One region of the Cohnella abietis genome, then DNA from elsewhere that is predicted to be linked to it. Evidence: riboswitches for the same ligand, from Rfam matches in the RefSeq annotation. Region 1 holds a riboswitch; each other region holds the start of a gene.
What was found. Region 1 has a riboswitch for cyclic di-AMP ahead of KCTCHS21_RS02295 (C40 family peptidase). Riboswitches for the same ligand answer to the same signal wherever they lie in the genome.
Positions count from the first base shown of each region.

Region 2: linked by a shared signal. The riboswitch ahead of KCTCHS21_RS17470 (hypothetical protein) and the one ahead of KCTCHS21_RS02295 (C40 family peptidase) in region 1 are both predicted to bind cyclic di-AMP.
Region 3: linked by a shared signal. The riboswitch ahead of KCTCHS21_RS21960 (3D domain-containing protein) and the one ahead of KCTCHS21_RS02295 (C40 family peptidase) in region 1 are both predicted to bind cyclic di-AMP.
Region 4: linked by a shared signal. The riboswitch ahead of KCTCHS21_RS21975 (TrkH family potassium uptake protein) and the one ahead of KCTCHS21_RS02295 (C40 family peptidase) in region 1 are both predicted to bind cyclic di-AMP.

Region 1 is NZ_AP019400.1:544,677-548,955, forward strand. It holds gene KCTCHS21_RS02290 (hypothetical protein) at 1-313, opposite strand, end outside; gene KCTCHS21_RS02295 (C40 family peptidase) at 962-1,465, opposite strand; cyclic di-AMP (ydaO/yuaA leader) riboswitch at 1,470-1,609, opposite strand; gene KCTCHS21_RS02300 (hypothetical protein) at 1,819-2,634, opposite strand; gene KCTCHS21_RS02305 (M1 family metallopeptidase) at 2,647-4,279, opposite strand, start outside.
Region 2 is NZ_AP019400.1:4,009,435-4,013,713, forward strand. It holds gene KCTCHS21_RS17465 (MerR family transcriptional regulator) at 362-1,126, opposite strand; gene KCTCHS21_RS17470 (hypothetical protein) at 1,427-2,083, opposite strand; cyclic di-AMP (ydaO/yuaA leader) riboswitch at 2,234-2,374, opposite strand; gene KCTCHS21_RS17475 (AI-2E family transporter) at 2,539-3,702, shown strand; gene KCTCHS21_RS17480 (FixH family protein) at 3,870-4,277, shown strand.
Region 3 is NZ_AP019400.1:4,988,988-4,993,266, reverse strand. It holds gene KCTCHS21_RS21965 (polysaccharide deacetylase family protein) at 1-501, shown strand, start outside; gene KCTCHS21_RS21960 (3D domain-containing protein) at 594-1,241, opposite strand; cyclic di-AMP (ydaO/yuaA leader) riboswitch at 1,247-1,404, opposite strand; gene KCTCHS21_RS21955 (LysR family transcriptional regulator) at 1,589-2,497, opposite strand; gene KCTCHS21_RS21950 (succinate dehydrogenase cytochrome b558 subunit) at 2,669-3,340, shown strand; gene sdhA (succinate dehydrogenase flavoprotein subunit) at 3,359-4,279, shown strand, end outside.
Region 4 is NZ_AP019400.1:4,994,184-4,998,462, forward strand. It holds gene KCTCHS21_RS21970 (potassium channel family protein) at 1-158, opposite strand, end outside; gene KCTCHS21_RS21975 (TrkH family potassium uptake protein) at 174-1,463, opposite strand; cyclic di-AMP (ydaO/yuaA leader) riboswitch at 1,613-1,794, opposite strand; gene KCTCHS21_RS21980 (CPBP family intramembrane glutamic endopeptidase) at 2,060-3,784, shown strand; gene KCTCHS21_RS21985 (hypothetical protein) at 3,914-4,270, shown strand.

The sequences.
Region 1 (4,279 bases):
CTATCGCCGCCGCCAGCGAGTAAAAAGTAACAATAGTGAACGCACAGTTCTCTATCACCCCTGGCAGCGCGAAAAAAGTAACATTAGTGAACGCACGGTTCTCTATCGCCCCCGCCAGCGAGTAAAAAGTAACATTAGTGAAACCCCAGTGCTCTATCTCCCCAGTCAGCTCGCAACAAGTAACAATAGTGACCCCCCTGTTTTCTATCGCCGCCGCCAGCGAGTAAAAAGTAACATTAGTGAACGCACGGTTCTCTATCGCCCCCGCCAGCGAGTAAAAAGTAACAATAGTGAACCCCCAGTGCTCTATCACCGCTGTCAGCCCTTAAACTAATAAGTGTCTGGCGATGGTCTAAATGGTGGCACCGGTTGGGTAGTGGAGTGCTGCGAGTAGCTGTGATCTAAATGGTGGCACCGGTTGGGTAGTGGAGTACTGCGAGTAGCTGTGGTCTAAATGGTGGCGCCGGTTGGGTAGTGGAGTACTGCGAGTAGCTGTGGTCTAAATGGTGGCGCCGGTTGGGTAGTGGAGTGCTGCGAGTAGCTGTGGTCTAAATGGTGGGGCTAGGTAGTGGAGTGCTGCGAGTAAATGTGTTCTATCTGGTTGCACTGGGTTGGGTAGTGGGAGTACTGCGAATAGCTGTGGTTTGAATTGTGGAATGCCGGGTAATGGTGTACAGAGAGCGGCTATTGTCTAAATGGTGGAATCCCGGATAGTGGTGAGCTGCCAGCTGCTGCAGGTCGCAGCCTGCCCTTGCAAGTCGCCGTAAGCTGTCTAAGCGTCTGTAAATAAGGGAGTTAGCTAGTTAAAGGGCGTAAATTGCGAGTCTAGAGCATCTAAGGAAATACGAAGCTAGAGGCACAGTATAGCGAGGCATAGGCAGTGATCAGGCTGTTGTTAAACCACACTTTAAAACCACGAAGGCCCGCATCGGCGGGCCCTCATAATACTGCTAAAGAGTGATTACGATTTAGCAGCATCTGCTACTTCGACGGCTTCTGGCTCAGTAGCTACTTTCTTGTACGTTTCTGTGTCCATCACACGACGAGCGCCAAGATAGCGTTTCGCGTAGTAGCTCTCATCAAGAGAGGTGATGGTTACACCTTTGGAAGCTGCATGAGCAAATTTGTTGTTACCAACATAAATGCCTACATGAGATACGCCGCTGCCACTCGTATTAAAAAACACGAGATCGCCAGCGCGAAGATCTTCCTGGGCTACTTTCTTGCCCCCATCCCAATTGAACATGTCTTTAGAAGTACGAGGAAGGTCGAGACCAAGTTCATTGAATACATAACCGGTAAAGCCGGAGCAGTCAAATCCCTTCGTTGTCGTTCCACCATACTTATAATCAGTTCCAATTAGGGGTGCAACAGATTTGTCGAGCTTGGAGTCGGCGAATGCGCTGCCTATCTGGAAAGAAAAAAGTAGAGCAAGGGAAAACATGAACACTGAAACTTTGCGCAAAACAGGTGACTCCTTCCGATGCCTACGAGGTTAGCTGGAGGGTTCGGTAGAAGGTTCCCCTATGGCTCCTGTGAAGCAAAGCCAATTCACCCGACTAGATGGTTCCCCCGTTTCCCAGTGACGGGAACTCGGCAGTTTTTTTATTACTTAGACTTATATATTCGGTTATCATGACGAATTTCCTGCATCTTCTAGATTAGAATTCCCTAATCTTAGTCCAAAACTAGGGATTAATACCCCCCTTTCTCTTCATAAATTTACCTCCGATAATAACGCCAAACCCCGGCTGCAGCCATTAATAGGCGCAACCGGGGAATGTCCCAGTAAAAATATTGTCGAAGGGGACGAGAGACTTACGACTCCGTCTTACACCAGACCTGATACTGTGAAGCAGAAATCCACAGTGTTAGTAATGAACGTGCGAAGTGAAAAGCCTGATGCAGCACTACGGCGAGAAATCCAGACCAGAGCAATGATACGGCCCATGCCGTGGCGGATACTGCCAAACCGATGCCGAGCAATATCAATGTGATACATACTAGAGGGAACGCCCGGCGAAGAGCTATTCCTAAACCCTTAAAGATTCCTTCTCGAGAGGCCGCTCCGAACTGCATGAATTGAAACAGCAGGTGTAAGCTTAACCCTAATGCCATCCAAGCTGCGGCATAGGGCAACAGTCCCTGAAGCCAAGCTGTTAAGGAGGATTCTGAGAAAAAGCGGTCTTTGGCTAGTGGCAGCAGCCATACGGCGGGAAGTAGAATGAGCCCGTTCTCCAGCCAATAAAGCAGGGTTACTGGTTTCCAGACGCTCCGGATTCCTAACCATACCCTTGTTCCCTCACCCTCCACCGCGTGATGAAAGGAGTAATATACACCGGCATTGAACAAAGGAGTGAGTACCATCCTTATCAGAAGCAATCCGCCTAGCATCCAGAGAACCTCGTTAGCGAGGTCGGTCTTGAGAAGACGAAATTGGGCTTCGATGAGGAACAGATGGGCAGCGTCGGAGTTTGGATGCGCATCCGGATAACGTGCCAGGATGGGCGTTACGACTGAATCGACGAACCGGTAGAGGAAAAACCCCCACAGTAAGCGATACAGGAAAAGGAGAACCAATACATATTTATGCCGGACAGCCATGTCCCATCCCTTTTTTAATAAACGACGCATTCCCTAATCACCTCACCACACCAATGTGCCGAACAATCCTTCAATAATCTGTGTTATACCGGTTACGAAGCGTGTGCGTTCTTCCTTAGGAACCTCGGTCTTGAGATAGTTGTTGTATCTGCGGTTATCGAGGACGACATTAAGGTTAGGATCGATGGCTACATACTCCAAAGGTGTGGTGGAGCTTAGTTGCAGTTGCGCGTGGTTTTGCACACCATCCCACTTTTTGCGTATTGTCTGACCATCCTGGAACTTAAACAAGACTAATACGGGCTGAGCACTGCCGCCGTTACGCCTTAGAAGCACCTGGCTCTCATAACCGTTTGCGGTCTTGTGTGCAGTAATGGAATCAACAGAGAAATCTGTCATTTGCCCCTGCTGAATGTAAGACTGGAAGAAGTCGTCCCACTTGGTTTTTGTAACACTTTCCACGACCTTCTTAAAGTCCGCGGAGGTAGGATGCTTAAATTTATTTTTTTGAAAATAAGTCCGCATGATCTTACTCATCGTCTTATCACCCACTTGGCGCTCCAAGGAAGAAAGCACGAGCTTACCGCGAATATAGACATTTTCGGCATATCCTTCTGAGGAGCGATAGCGCCATGAAAATTGATTAAGCGGCTCTGGGTTGGTCATATAGCTGGCTTCAATCGGAATATTGGGTAGTACTCCATAGATACTGGCCATTAGCTTATCCTCGGTGTAAGAGGTGAAGCCTTCGTCAAGCCACGCCTCTTCGAATTCATTGGAGGCAACTAAGCCATACCAATATTGATGAGCAATTTCGTGGAGGAGTGTGCGCTCAAGATCATAGCCTGGGTTGTCGGTTTGGGCTGCAGCAGCGGTAACGAGTGTCGGATATTCCATGCCTCCGGCTCCATTGCCGCTAGCAGGTGGAACGATGACAGACAGTGTGGAATAAGGATATTCTCCGTACCACTCTCCAAGCTTGGCTAAAGCAGATTTAGCGGCATGCATATAACGATCCTGCATGTCCTTATGAAGGGGGTCGAGGTAAAGCTTAATCCGAACACCGGGTATTCCCGGAGAGGAGAAGGAATCCTCTACAAATGTGAAATTTGGAGATGCAGACCAGGCGAAGTCATGAACATCATCGGCGTAAAATTGAAAGATTTTACGTCCCCCATTAATAACAGGCGCCTTCGTCTGGAAACCGGTAGCTGCAACCTTGTATGCCGCTGGGACATTGATGCGCACGCTGTAGATCCCGAAGTCCGAATAAAATTCGGAATTACCGTGGTATTGATGTAAATTCCAGCCTTCAGTTGTCCGGTTACCCGTGCCATAAGTTTCGTACACGGCTATTTTCGGAAACCATTGACCGGCCATGATGAAATCTCCTGCTTTGCCCATTCGTGCGAACACATCAGGTAGCTTAACCTTAAATTTCATTCGCAGGGTGACGGACGCGCCAGGCTTGACCGGTTCCGGAAGTCGGAAAGTCGCGAGCGTACGGTCTTTCTTGTTACCATCGTCCGGTTGCACATAATGAAGGCGGGGGAGAAGGGTTTCGCCTTGCTCTGTCGTCAAAGTAGTGATTTCCATGCTCCCATTGCTGCCTGCTTTCATTTTGTCCCCGCGCAATTGGCCCTTGGACTCATTAATAAAAGTGCTGCCAGGTGCA
Region 2 (4,279 bases), 3.5 Mb from region 1:
CGTTCTCAGCGGTCTACAGCTCAACAACTCCCGGTTTTCCACCATTTAGTCCGTTCTCAGCGGTCTACAGCTCAACAACTCCCGGTTTTCCGCCATTTAGTCCGCCCACAGCGGTCTAAAGCACACCTAAACTCGGTTTTCCGCCATTTAGTCCGTTCTCAGCGGTCTACAGCTCAACAACTCCCGGTTTTCCGCCAATTAGTCCGTTCTCAGTGGTCTACAGCTCACAGAAACTCGGTTTCCCACCATTTAGTCCGCCCACAGCGGCCGAAAGATATACTTCCCAGAAAATACTTCCCTGAAAAAGTAAAGAAGCTGCCCATAATTTAGCTTATGGAACAGCCTCCCACTATTATAAGCTTTACTTGTTCTGACCTGTATAGATGTGGATCGCATCTCTTAGAAATTGTGCTGAGCCTGGCTGAGCAGCGTCATAGTATGCGCGGAATCGTTCGTCATCCACGTACCCTTGGGCAAGTCCCGCATGGGCTTCTTTACTGTATTCGCTCCAATAATACATCAACCATTTTTTGTGCAGATCTGCGGCCATCTGAGCAATATCACTAGCAGGGTCACCCGTCTTGTATGCCTCTGCCAAAGTAGCATGCACTTCCTCGGTAAGGCGTGTGTGCTCATCGTGCTCCTGCTGCGTCATGTCCAGCTGCTTCTTATTCGACCTGTTAACAGTATCATCACCATACCGCTTGCGAATTTCTGTGCCATACAATGTCTCATTGTCATTAATGAGCTTCTGCTTAAACCCTTCAAATCTTTCTTCATCTGACATAGTAAGTCTCCCCTCGTTCAGAGCTATTGTCTTTTCCACGTTGGCAATTAGCTGATCCAGTTGTTTTCTCTTGTCGAGAAGCTGCTCGCGATGTTCTAGAAGGGCTTTAGCACCGTCGAAAGAAGAGTCATTAACGATCTCTCTGATGCTGTCCAGGCTGATCCCCAGCTCCCTGTGAAAAAGGATTTGCTGCAGCCTTTCCACTTCAGATTGACCGTAGATTCGATAACCTGATGAGCTCATTCTTGCCGGCTTAAGAATGCCAATCTCATCATAGTAACGAAGTGTTCGCGTACTGACCCCCGCCAATCGACCTAGCTTTTGCACCGTATATTCCATGCGGTCACCTCCTGACAACATAACTGTACAGCTTTACGTAACGTCAAAGTCAACAGCTTTGTTTGAAAAGGGAGTTTCCTAAGAGCTTTGATGTGCGAACCTTTAATTTGCTTACCTTTGATTTGCTCGCCTTGGTTACGTGAATTCCCTATCTAGTTGCGCATTCATCCACTTAACCGCGACGCCATGCGACAAATGGATCCCAATTTCCCCACCCATACTGCGCAATCATCCACTTAGCCGAGAAATCCTACAACAAATGGATGCCCATTCACCAACCCAAGCCGCGCAACCAACCACTTACCCATTACGCCCGACAACAAATTGATAACCTACCCACTCGTGCTTACGGTATGGAAGAAGCTGCACTTCCAAATCAGCATAGGAACGCTCCAAGTTGTCTTTGATCATTTTATCGACGATTACTAGGCCGTTCGACATGCTTGCATACTCCATAGCACTCTTAATTCCCTCACCGTAGTAAAGGCTTTGAACAGGAGATTCTAATCCCGTCTGAATACCCTGCACGGACCCCAAGCTAATGCCAACAGCGCAGCGATACTGCGAATCTATTCCTTCACGTTCAAAAGACGGAAGAATAACATTATTAATAGCATTGATGATCTGCACTCCACAAATGCAGCTATGAAGACTCGAATCCGGCTTCGATAAGGGGAAGATTGCTGTATACGCATGATGGTTGCCCTCAATAAGTAAGCCGCCCCACCCTATAACAATTTGAGAAATAACGGAAATAAATCGGTATACTGCTGTTTGCGTATGGGCAAAATCATAATCTTGCGACTCTCTATTCGTATTTTGAATAATTAGGTGCAAGACAGCATATCTCTCCTCATTAGGATCTAACGCGGGGTTCGATACGTTCTGTTGAACGATTAACTGTGACTGCTCCATCAGACTATTGTAATTACTTTTTACTGAAAGGGCTTGATCCATAACACTCACCTCCATTAATTTCTTGTCGGGTGACAAATACAAAAAAGAACCTCAAGCTAAGGAACGCAAATACGTTCCAGCAGTTAGGGTTCAAAAATAACAAAAAGAACCCCGTTACAGGGTCCGAAGGTTTCTCCAAATGAAGTTAGAAACAGACCCATCTACTGCTGACGAGGTTAGCTGACGGACTTGGGTAAGATGGTACCCTACATTCTTAACGAATGATTCGCCCCACTAGACTGGTTCCCCCGCTTTTCGAAACGTAATTCGAAAATTAAGCGTATTATAATTTTAGGCTTAATAAATTGGAATGTCAACGTCTCTTAATAAGTCTCTTTACAGCTTGATTTGAATACACATGTGCGGAAACGTTATGATCAGTACATAGTGACAACCAACGGCCTTATTTTCACGAATAATTCTCCACATTTTTACCAGAATTAGGAGGAAGAGATATGCAACAGTCTCGTAAATGGTCAGATCGATTCAAATGGATGGTTCTAAATCAGAAGCTCATCCTGTTTCTCGTTATTGTTCTCTTACTTACGCTTAACATCTTTGTCATTAACAAAATTTCTTACGTGTTCCACCCGTTTATTGTCATCTTAGAAACTGTATTTCTGCCTTTCCTGCTCACTGGAGTCGCCTTCTATTTGTTAAATCCTATTGTTGATTTCTTTGAACGAAAGAGATTTCCACGAGTGTATTCCATTGTCATATTGTATCTGATCATTATCGGGATTATTACATTAGTCGTTATGATTGTGTTTCCGTTACTTCGCGATCAGATTTTTAGCTTAATTGAAAACTTTCCGGCCTATAGCCGAGTTGCACAGGAAAAATCCGAGGAGCTTATCGGCAGTGAGTTTTTCAGTCAGCTTCAGCACACGATCGGTTTCGATTCCACAAAGCTAGCCGATGATTTCTCATCTCGAGCATCAAGTTTACTTAGTAACACTTGGTCAGGACTAGGAAGCTTGCTCGGTAGAATAACTGAAACGGTTCTTGCAGTCGTTACCGTACCTTTCATCTTGTTCTATCTGCTCAAGGATCGTAGGAAATTAACTCCTTTCGTTCTTGGGTTTGTACCTACACCCCTGCGTAAACGTTCATTCCGGGTCTTGCTTGAAATGAACCATCAAATCAGCTCCTATATACGTGGGCAAATTATCGTAAGCTTCTGTATAGGGTTTCTACTGTACATCGGTTACCTCATAATCGGGTTGGATTATTCCCTCGTACTGGCCGTAATCGCAGCTTGCACGAGTATTGTTCCTTACTTAGGACCTGCAATTGCTATTACTCCAGCATTGATCGTAGCTATGGTTACCTCGCCTGTCATGCTTCTGAAAATGATTGTGATTTGGACAATCGTCCAGCTTATAGAGGGGAAATTTATTTCTCCTCAAATCATGGGAAGATCCATGCATATTCATCCTGTGACGATAATCTTTGTTATTCTTACTGCTGGCAACCTATTTGGTATTCTCGGGATTATACTAGCCGTACCTGGATATGCCATTCTGAAGGTAATAGGTACTCATTTATTTAAATGGTTTAAGGAAAAAACACAATTGTACGAACCAGCACTGGAACAGGATGAAAATTCGCAAGCATAAACAGTTTTCTCATGTCTTTGGATTAGCGAAAGAATGCTTTTGTCGGAGGTTATTTGAAAATAAAGAAGCAGGTCAATCCTCCTATAATGGCGGGCTGACCTGCTTCTTTTCTTTCCTTTGCCCTCATACACTTGAGAGCAGCATACGCAGAGGAAGGAAGGGTGAGAATGAAAAAGATTGTCTACTCCCTTGTCATTTTGTGCGCATTTCTTGGAGCCTGGATGTATCTTCCTTCATCTACAAATCAAGCCGCATTAAACACAAAGTTTAGTGACGAAAATATACGAATGGAGATCGTCTCCAACCAACAAGTGGCTAAGGTCATGCATGAAAATTCCTTCTCACTCACCCTCACCGACCTCGCAGGGAAGCCACTTGACCAACCCGATATGAAGGTTAGCTTGGAGATGCCTAGTATGTTCTGCGGTGTAATCCCCACGACTTTGAATGAGGTTGAGCCGGGTAAGTACAATATCATAGGAATTCCTGTGATGTCAGGCAAGTGGGAGGCTACAGTTACTCTCGTTACACCAACCGAAACTTTACATGTAAAGCATCCTTTTATATCAAAATAAAT
Region 3 (4,279 bases), 2.6 Mb from region 1:
ACCTTTTTTGTCGTTGGAACACGCAGCAGTAAGCATCCCGATTTATTGAGGCGTATCCATAGAGAAGGCCATAACATTGGCAACCATTCGTACAGCCATCCTGATTTTTCGAAGCTACCTTTGGTGAAAATGCAAGAGCAGATCGGCAGAGCGGAGGCGGTAATAGAGGGGATTGTTGGGTTTAATCCAAAGCTTGTGCGCCCGCCATATGGTGAAATATTGCCAAGACAATTAGAGTGGGCGAAGAAAAAGAATTATACCGTTGTCAACTGGGATGTGGACTCCTCGGATTGGCGTCAATTGAGCGCAGAGCAGGTTTTTCGGAATGTGACTAGAGCAGTTCGGCCAGGATCAGTTGTCCTAATGCATGCAGGAGGAGGCCAAGGCCAGAATTTATTAGGCACAGTTAACGCACTTCCGCGAATTATAGACTGGCTTCGCCTTCATGACTATGAGCCAGTTACTTTGACGGAGCTATTGGCCATACCTGAGAAACGGTAGGGACAAGCATTATAGAAAAAAAGGGCCATCCAACAGCACATTAAATGTGATGGATAGCCCCAAAAGATACAGTTTTCTGTAAAAAACCTTACTTAGTTCAAAATATATACCTTAACACTCTGAAATCCAAAATCAGATACAAAATTGCGCGAGCCAGGAACGAAAATGTCGATACGATTGCCTTTAATAGCGCCGCCCTTATCAGTTGCTGTAGCGACTAAGCCGCCTGTCGGCAAGCCGGCGAAATCATACCCAGTAATGAAAACCTTGGTTCCTAAAGGAATAACATCTGAATCAACGGCTATCGTTCCAAGCTTAAGCGGATTGCCGAAGTAATCAACTGCGCCCCATTTGCCATTCTCCTCAGATGAAGCCGAATAAGCTGATGCTGTGATGTTTATGACTTTGGAGAAGGGTAAGGATTGACCGCTTGACGTCGTAATGGATTGGGCCGAAACTACTGGTTCGGCTATTGGGACGGAATCCATTGCTGCTTTCGATAAATTGTTCGGGATAACCAGTTTTAATCCTGCGTAAATGTTCAATGGATCAACTTTAGGATTGGCATTCATGAGCTGCTGAAGCGGGACACCCATTTGCTTCGAGAGCTTCCAGAACGTATCGTTTTCCTTAGCCGTATAGGCGGTAGCCGCGTGAGCGGTTAATCCCGGGAGCAGAATAGCAGCTCCTAATACTAGCGCTGCAGATCGTGTACTTAGCTTTTTCCAACTGTGATTCATTGATAAAATCCTCCTAGATTGGCCGGCGAGGTTAGCTGTCGGACTCGGGCTGGGAGACAACCCTACGCTTGATTATTGCGATTCACCCCAAGTACAATCGGTTGCCCGGAAGGTACTTTTGTTTCTTTTCCCCCGCACCTGGCGGTTTTGGCCGAATTTTTGTGCAAATCTAAGCATGGTTACTAAAACAATTACTAAACCATTCATTAGATCGCGATGTTACAACGTACTACCCCTTCCATTGTTTGGGTAGCCGCCTTTACTACTTGTAAAAGGTTAGCATAGTAAAGAGGGGTATCCTACAGGAAAGTTAAGGTAAACGCTCTCAAACCCTTGCTACGACAGGCTTAAATAGTGGTCTGGTTCCGGGCAAAATAAGCTCTTGTTTCCTCAATGAGATAGCGTGTAGAAGGTGCAAGCCACGCAGGATCGCCATGGATAAGAGACGTCGTCCGCTTTGTTTCCTCCAGCTCTGGGATTCGCACGAGATACAAATCATTATCTTTAAGCACTTGCTCGCGTAAATAGGATTTGGGCAATAGAGTACCTGCTCTACAAGCGGACAACAAACGGATGATCGCCTCGAAGGAGTCGATTTCCATGCGGACGTCTGGCTTCAGATTATGCCTACGGAATAACTGGTCAGTAAGCGTGCGATACCAAGTGCCTGGAGCGAACAAAATCATCGGCAAGCCATTCAAATCGTCGACCTCAAATTGTGTTCTTTCTAATATAAAGTGTGTTCTAGGAAGAACGAGTATAAGATGATCGTCAAACAAGGGTAAACTGGTAATGGAGGCATCGTCCTCGACGGATGAGGCGACTAGTCCGAAATCAACCTTGCGTTCCTTTACTAGCGTAGTAATTTCATGCGACTTGCCGGTCACTGCTTTAATTTCAAGATTCGGGTGCTTCTCTGTCATCGCAGTAATCAGAGCAGGTAGTGTCGTCTGAAGGGTCGTTAGACTAGCGCCAATTGTAGCTATAGGTGCTTCCGCGGATTTGAAGGCGTTCAGCTTCTGTAAGTAGCTGCCGTGAAAGCGGCGTAGCTCCAATGCAAATTCGTAAGTGAGCTGTCCGGCTGCAGTTAGCTCCAATCGCTTTCCGATTCTTCTGAATAAATCGACCTCTAGCTCAGATTCTAGTCGAGCAATTCTACGTGATAAGGCAGGCTGAGATAGATTTAGCCTTTCGGCCGCTTTATTCAGACTTGTATGCTCCACAATCATAGAAAACAGACGCATATCCTCAAGCATATGGCTTCACCATTCCCTTATGCAAAATAGTTATAAGTAATAATATTAAATAAGCAATTCCATTATAAGCGAAAATAGAGTAACCTTAAAAGCGATGACATTAAGGTGACGATTGGTTAAGTCTGACATTAAAGTCGAACAGAAGGATGCGAAAGGAGATCGAAGACAGATATGAAAGGTAATTCTTACCTACCGAGAAAGCTTCATTCGCTACTTGGTGTAATTCCGCTCGGATTGTTCATTATCGAGCATGCATTAACGAACTACTCCGCTTGGGAAGGCGGAACGGAGGGCTTTAGCAGCATGATTGATCTGCTAAATAGCTTGCCCCTCGTTTTCTTTATAGAAATGTTCGTTATATGGCTCCCGATGTTATTTCATGGGGTTTATGGTTTGTATATCGCTTATCAATCAAACGTAAATACGGGGCGATTCAGCTACGGACGTAACTGGGCATTTACGTTGCAACGGATTACAGGTGTAATTACGTTTATCTTCGTAGCTTGGCACGTTTACGAAACCCGTGTTCAGATTGCACTTGGTAATGTCACGCATGAGGAATTAGGACAGCACATGAATAGCATCGTAAGTAATCCAACTGTATTTACGATTTATGTTGTTGCCGTAATTGCTGCAACCTTCCACTTTGCTAACGGTCTCTGGGCATTTCTTGTTAGCTGGGGTATTACTGTTGGTCCGCGTGCACAAAAAATTTCTTCTAATATTTGCATGGTCATCTTCGTGATCATTGCTACTTTGTTCTTATTGTCTCTGTTCGCGTTCCGCGGCGATGAGTTCGCATCGGCAGCAGCAGCTACATTGAGTTCAGTCACAGTAGGTTAGAGGGAGGGAGAACTTAGAATGGCTACTCAAAAGGTAATTGTCGTTGGAGGCGGGCTTGCTGGCTTGATGGCGACAATCAAAGCGGCTGAAGCCGGGGTAAGGGTTGATTTATTTTCAATCGTGCCTGTAAAAAGATCACATTCCGTTTGCGCGCAAGGTGGCATAAACGGAGCAGTTAATACCAAAGGTGAAGGCGACTCCCCTTGGGAGCACTTTGATGATACGGTTTATGGAGGCGACTTTCTCGCGAATCAGCCGCCAGTAAAAGCGATGTGCGAAGCAGCGCCGGGTATTATCCACTTAATGGACCGGATGGGTGTTATGTTCAATCGGACGCCAGAAGGTTTGCTTGATTTCCGCCGTTTCGGAGGTACACAGTATCACCGTACAGCTTTTGCGGGTGCAACGACTGGTCAACAGCTGCTTTACGCGTTGGACGAGCAGGTACGTCGCTGGGAAGCTGCAGGACTAGTGCAGAAATTTGAGCATTGGGAATTTACTTCGGTCGTTCTTGACGATGACGGAGTATGCCGCGGTATTTCTGCGCAAGATCTACGCTCCATGGAAACAGTAACCTTCCGTGGCGATGCTGTTATTCTTGCAACAGGCGGTCCTGGTATTATTTTTGGTAAAACGACGAACTCGGTTATTAATACAGGAACTGCTGCGAGTGCTGTATACCAACAAGGTGTACATTATGCTAACGGCGAGTTTATTCAGATCCATCCGACTGCGATTCCGGGAGACGACAAGCTGCGTCTTATGAGTGAATCTGCACGTGGTGAGGGCGGTCGTATTTGGACTTACAAAGACGGTAAGCCTTGGTATTTCCTCGAGGAGAAATATCCTGCTTACGGAAATCTTGTACCACGGGATATCGCGACTCGTGAAATTTTCCATGTCTGCGTAGATGAAAAGCTGGGCGTCAACGGCGAAAAC
Region 4 (4,279 bases), 2.6 Mb from region 1:
TCCGCCACTACCGCATGTGTGAGTATATGGGAAAGATCCTGGACCTTCTCTTCATCACGATCGACACCAAGAACCTCATTACCTAGCCTCATAAGCTCAGTCCCCAAGCTTGATCCGAACCGTCCCAGCCCTATTATTACGAATTGATTCACTTTCATCCGGCTTCCGGCCCCCTACCCAATTATGATTTTCCCCTCTGCATGACGATAAAGCGCTCTTCCCTGTTTTGGTCCCAGAGCATAAGTCAAAGTTAAAGGCCCTAAACGACCTATGAACATCAGAATGATGATTGTTATTTTCCCCGTCACGGTTAGATCACCAGTTAACCCCATAGACAAGCCGACCGTACCGAACGCCGAGGTTACTTCGAACAGAATTTTCAAGAAGGCCGCATCCTCAGTCGTTGCTAACACCATAGTTCCAAGCATGACGATCCCAATACAGAACAAAGTGACCGTAACCGCCTTGTACACTCGTTCCTGTGCCAATCGGAGGCGGAATAACACAACATCGTCCTTACCACGAATCATCGCCAGCACTGCACCGACTAGAACAGCGAAAGTCGTTGTCTTAATCCCTCCACCTGTCGACCCAGGAGAAGCACCGATAAACATCAGAATGATGATGAAAAATTGCGTCGCTTGACGAAATTCCGTAACATCAACTGTAGTAACTCCTCCTGAACGAGTGGTGACCGATTGGAATAGCGATACGAGCAATTTATGACCAAACCCGGTATCTCCCACAGATCGCCCATTCGTGTATTCAAATATGAAAATAACAAGTGTGCCGACAACGATCAAAATAGCTGTTACACTAAGCACCACTTTGGTATGTAATGAAAACCTTTGTTTTTTGCGCCAATCGAACAAATCCGCAAGCACGATAAAACCAAAGCCACCGAGAATAATGAGTGCCATTGAAACGATATTCATATATACATCCGACGAGTAAGCTGAGAAGCTTTTGAATTCACCCGACAAATCAAATCCGGCATTATTGAAAATAGAAATGGAGTGAAACACACCATGATACAAAGCTTTTCCTACAGGCATATCGAACATAAAACGGATAAAAAACAAAATGGCACCAACAGTTTCAAGAGCCAATGCATAAACAATGACTTTTCTAACGAGTCTAACTAAGCCTTCAATACTTCCTTGATTAAGTGACTCCTGTAAAATAAGCCTTTCCTTAAGAGATATTTTTCTCCTGAGGATAAGAGCAAACAGTGTGGCAACTGTCATGAAGCCGATTCCGCCGATCTGGATGAGCAGAAGAATAACCCAGTGACCGAAGGTGGAAAAGTAAGTTCCCGTATCAAATACGACTAACCCCGTCACACACATGGCAGAGGTGGAAGTAAATAAGGCATCTATAAAGGACATCGATTGTCCGCTTATGGAAGCGATCGGCAGGCGTAGCAGCTGTGCGCCTATAAAAATAATGAATGCAAAACCCATAAGGAGTGTTCTCGGTGGAGAAACACTGAACCATCGAACGACTTTTCTAAACAAGAAGGTCACCTCTAACTACAAATTCATACCAAATTCATACACACTTTCTGAATCACCAAAAAACACTGGAACCCCAGTGCTTCGATTTCGCACATGATTCCCATTCGTATAGCCTACGAGGTTAGCTGTCGGGTTCGGGCTCGAACAGGCTGCCCTATCCAATGTTAAGTAAACACAATTGGAATTCACCCCGGGATCTCCGAATACAATTGAACTTGTACACGTGATTGTTTGGTTCCCCCGTTTTCAATAACATGAAATTCGGCTATTCATTAAATGAACTTGAAGTCGATTTAAGACGTACCTACGAATTATATTCTTTCCCTGTGTGGGGGACAACGTCAGAATGAGGGCAAACCTAGCCATCTAGACGATTAAATGGAGAGCAACCCACATGTTCAGCCCTCGCACGATGATTATCGCTCGCTTTCCTTTCATTTTCGTCGAAAATGAGAGATACTTGATGGAAATTAAGGTAGTAGTTAGCTAGAACCAACTGTATACGTTTACTTGAGCTTCTTTTGCAAAGGGAGAGATGATTTTTGAACTCACTTACTTCAAATCAATTGGATAGACGCTGGATATGGGCAGCTACCGTTGGACTAATCCTATTCTTGCTTATACAAGTATTCCCCGTTACCGGGCAATTGTTTACAACTGAAATCCAAAACGTGATGACACGATCTGAAGCAAAAAATAAAGCATTAGATTTGGCAGCTTCAAAATTCGGAATTAAGTCTGAACAAGTGCAGGAAGCAACTGTGACCCATTTGTCTGATAGCAACGCTGTAGCCTATTTATCCAAGTATAATTTCATGAAAACAGCCGATAAGCTCTGGACCCAAGCTACGCCAACGGACGTTTACGCCGTAAAGCTGCTGTTGAAAGATAGTCAGGATGCTTTACTGATTTCGCTCAATATGGAAAATGGAAAGCTTGTTGCTTGGAAGTTTGTTGGTAACAACGAACTCAATTCTGTAAGCTCTCGCTCAAAAGCGAATATTACCGATGAATCCGTCAGCTCTGCCCTACAATATGCTGAATTCTGGGGAATTCCAGCGGCTGAATGGACATGGGATGAAAGTCGTTCTGACAAGAGCAGCATGACATTCCTATCCCGTGAAGGCAACATCGGTGAAACACAGCTATGGCTGAAGGTTGTTGTTCCCGAAGGATTTAGCGCTCTTAAATCATCCAATCCCCCTTGGATTGGAGGCTCAATTGAATACGGAGTGGACTTACCCAAATCCTTTACCTCTTACTTAAAAAACCAAGAAAGCTTAGCTTCAAAGCTATCTATGTACGGATTTATTTTACCGCAGATCATTCTGTTCGTTCTCGCTATCATCTATGTGGGAAGTTATGGTGGCCAAACTTCTTATCTGAGAGGAATATTCCTTTCTGCTGTATATTTTGTGCTTTATGCAGGTATTACGTTTAACATGGTTCCAGGTTTAAGGGCTAGCCTATGGAAATCCGGGAATATCAGTGTTGACGTGAACACGGCGATAATCATTACAAGTATTATTATGTATGGTGCTATGGCTGTTCTCACCTATTTCTCCGCTGTTGCAGGAGACGGCTTGTGGAAATCTATGGGACATTCTCTTTGGCCAAGGTGGAAAGAAGCAGGCTACGGTATCACGGTGCTTAAAAGTATGCGAGTAGGTTATTTCTTGGCTTTTATCCTTCTCGGAGCGCAATCCCTTATTTTATTGATTTTGGAGAAAACGTTAGGCTCGTTCTCCTCTTCGGATGCATCCCAGTCTATGTACAATATGACTATTCCATTGTTACTTCCTTTACTCGCATGGTGTGCGGGTATATCAGAAGAGCTCCAAAGCCGTTTGTTAGGTATCGGCTTATTCCGTAAATGGCTCGTCGGAGGTGCGCGAAAAATACTTGGTCGAGAGCCGTCGCGAAGAACCGCGGTCACTCTTACACTTATAGCGATGATTCCACCGGGTTTGTTGTGGGCTATGGGTCATGTCGGTTATGCGATTTATCCCGTCTATACTCGTCTTATAGAGCTCGTTATTATGGCTATTCTGTTTGGTTGGTTTATGCTGCGTTTTGGCATTATGACAGTGATTTTTGCCCATGTTACACTCGACGCCATATTGATGGGCATGCAGATGATGTTCGATGGTCTCCCAGGCGATTTCTTCGCCGGAGCATTCAGCCTTATCATGCCAGGGCTAGCTGGAATAGTTATCTGGTGGCTTCATGGTGTAATTAAAGGGAAGCCCAAGCCTACGGCTGTTTAGAGTAATTAGGCTGAGTTCCTCCTTTCAGTTACCGTCACTCTCTGTAGCCTTTCCCACCGCCATCTTTTTGACAAATTAGATTGCCGGCTGTAGCTAGCTTAGCTCGTGGGAGTTCCAGAAGGGTTTTTAATGTTTGACCACAAACGAAAATTTAACATTTGCGCGCTGGCTGGGGTGTTAGTGAACGGTGGGTTCTCTATTGTTACTTTTTTCTCGCTGGCGGGAGTCTTAGTGAACGGTGGGTTCTCTATTGTTACTTTTTTCGCGCTGGCGGGGGTGTTAGTGAACGGTGGGTTCTCTATTGCCACTTTTTTCGCGCTGGCGGGGGTGTTAGTGAACGGTGGGTTCTCTATTGTCACTTTTTTCGCGCTGGCGGGGGTGTTAGTGAACGGTGGGTTCTCTATTATTACTTTTTTCGCGCTGGCGCGGGTGTTAGTGAACGGTGGGTTCTCTATTGTCACTTTTTTCGCGCTGGCGGGGTCTTAGTGGATAAGA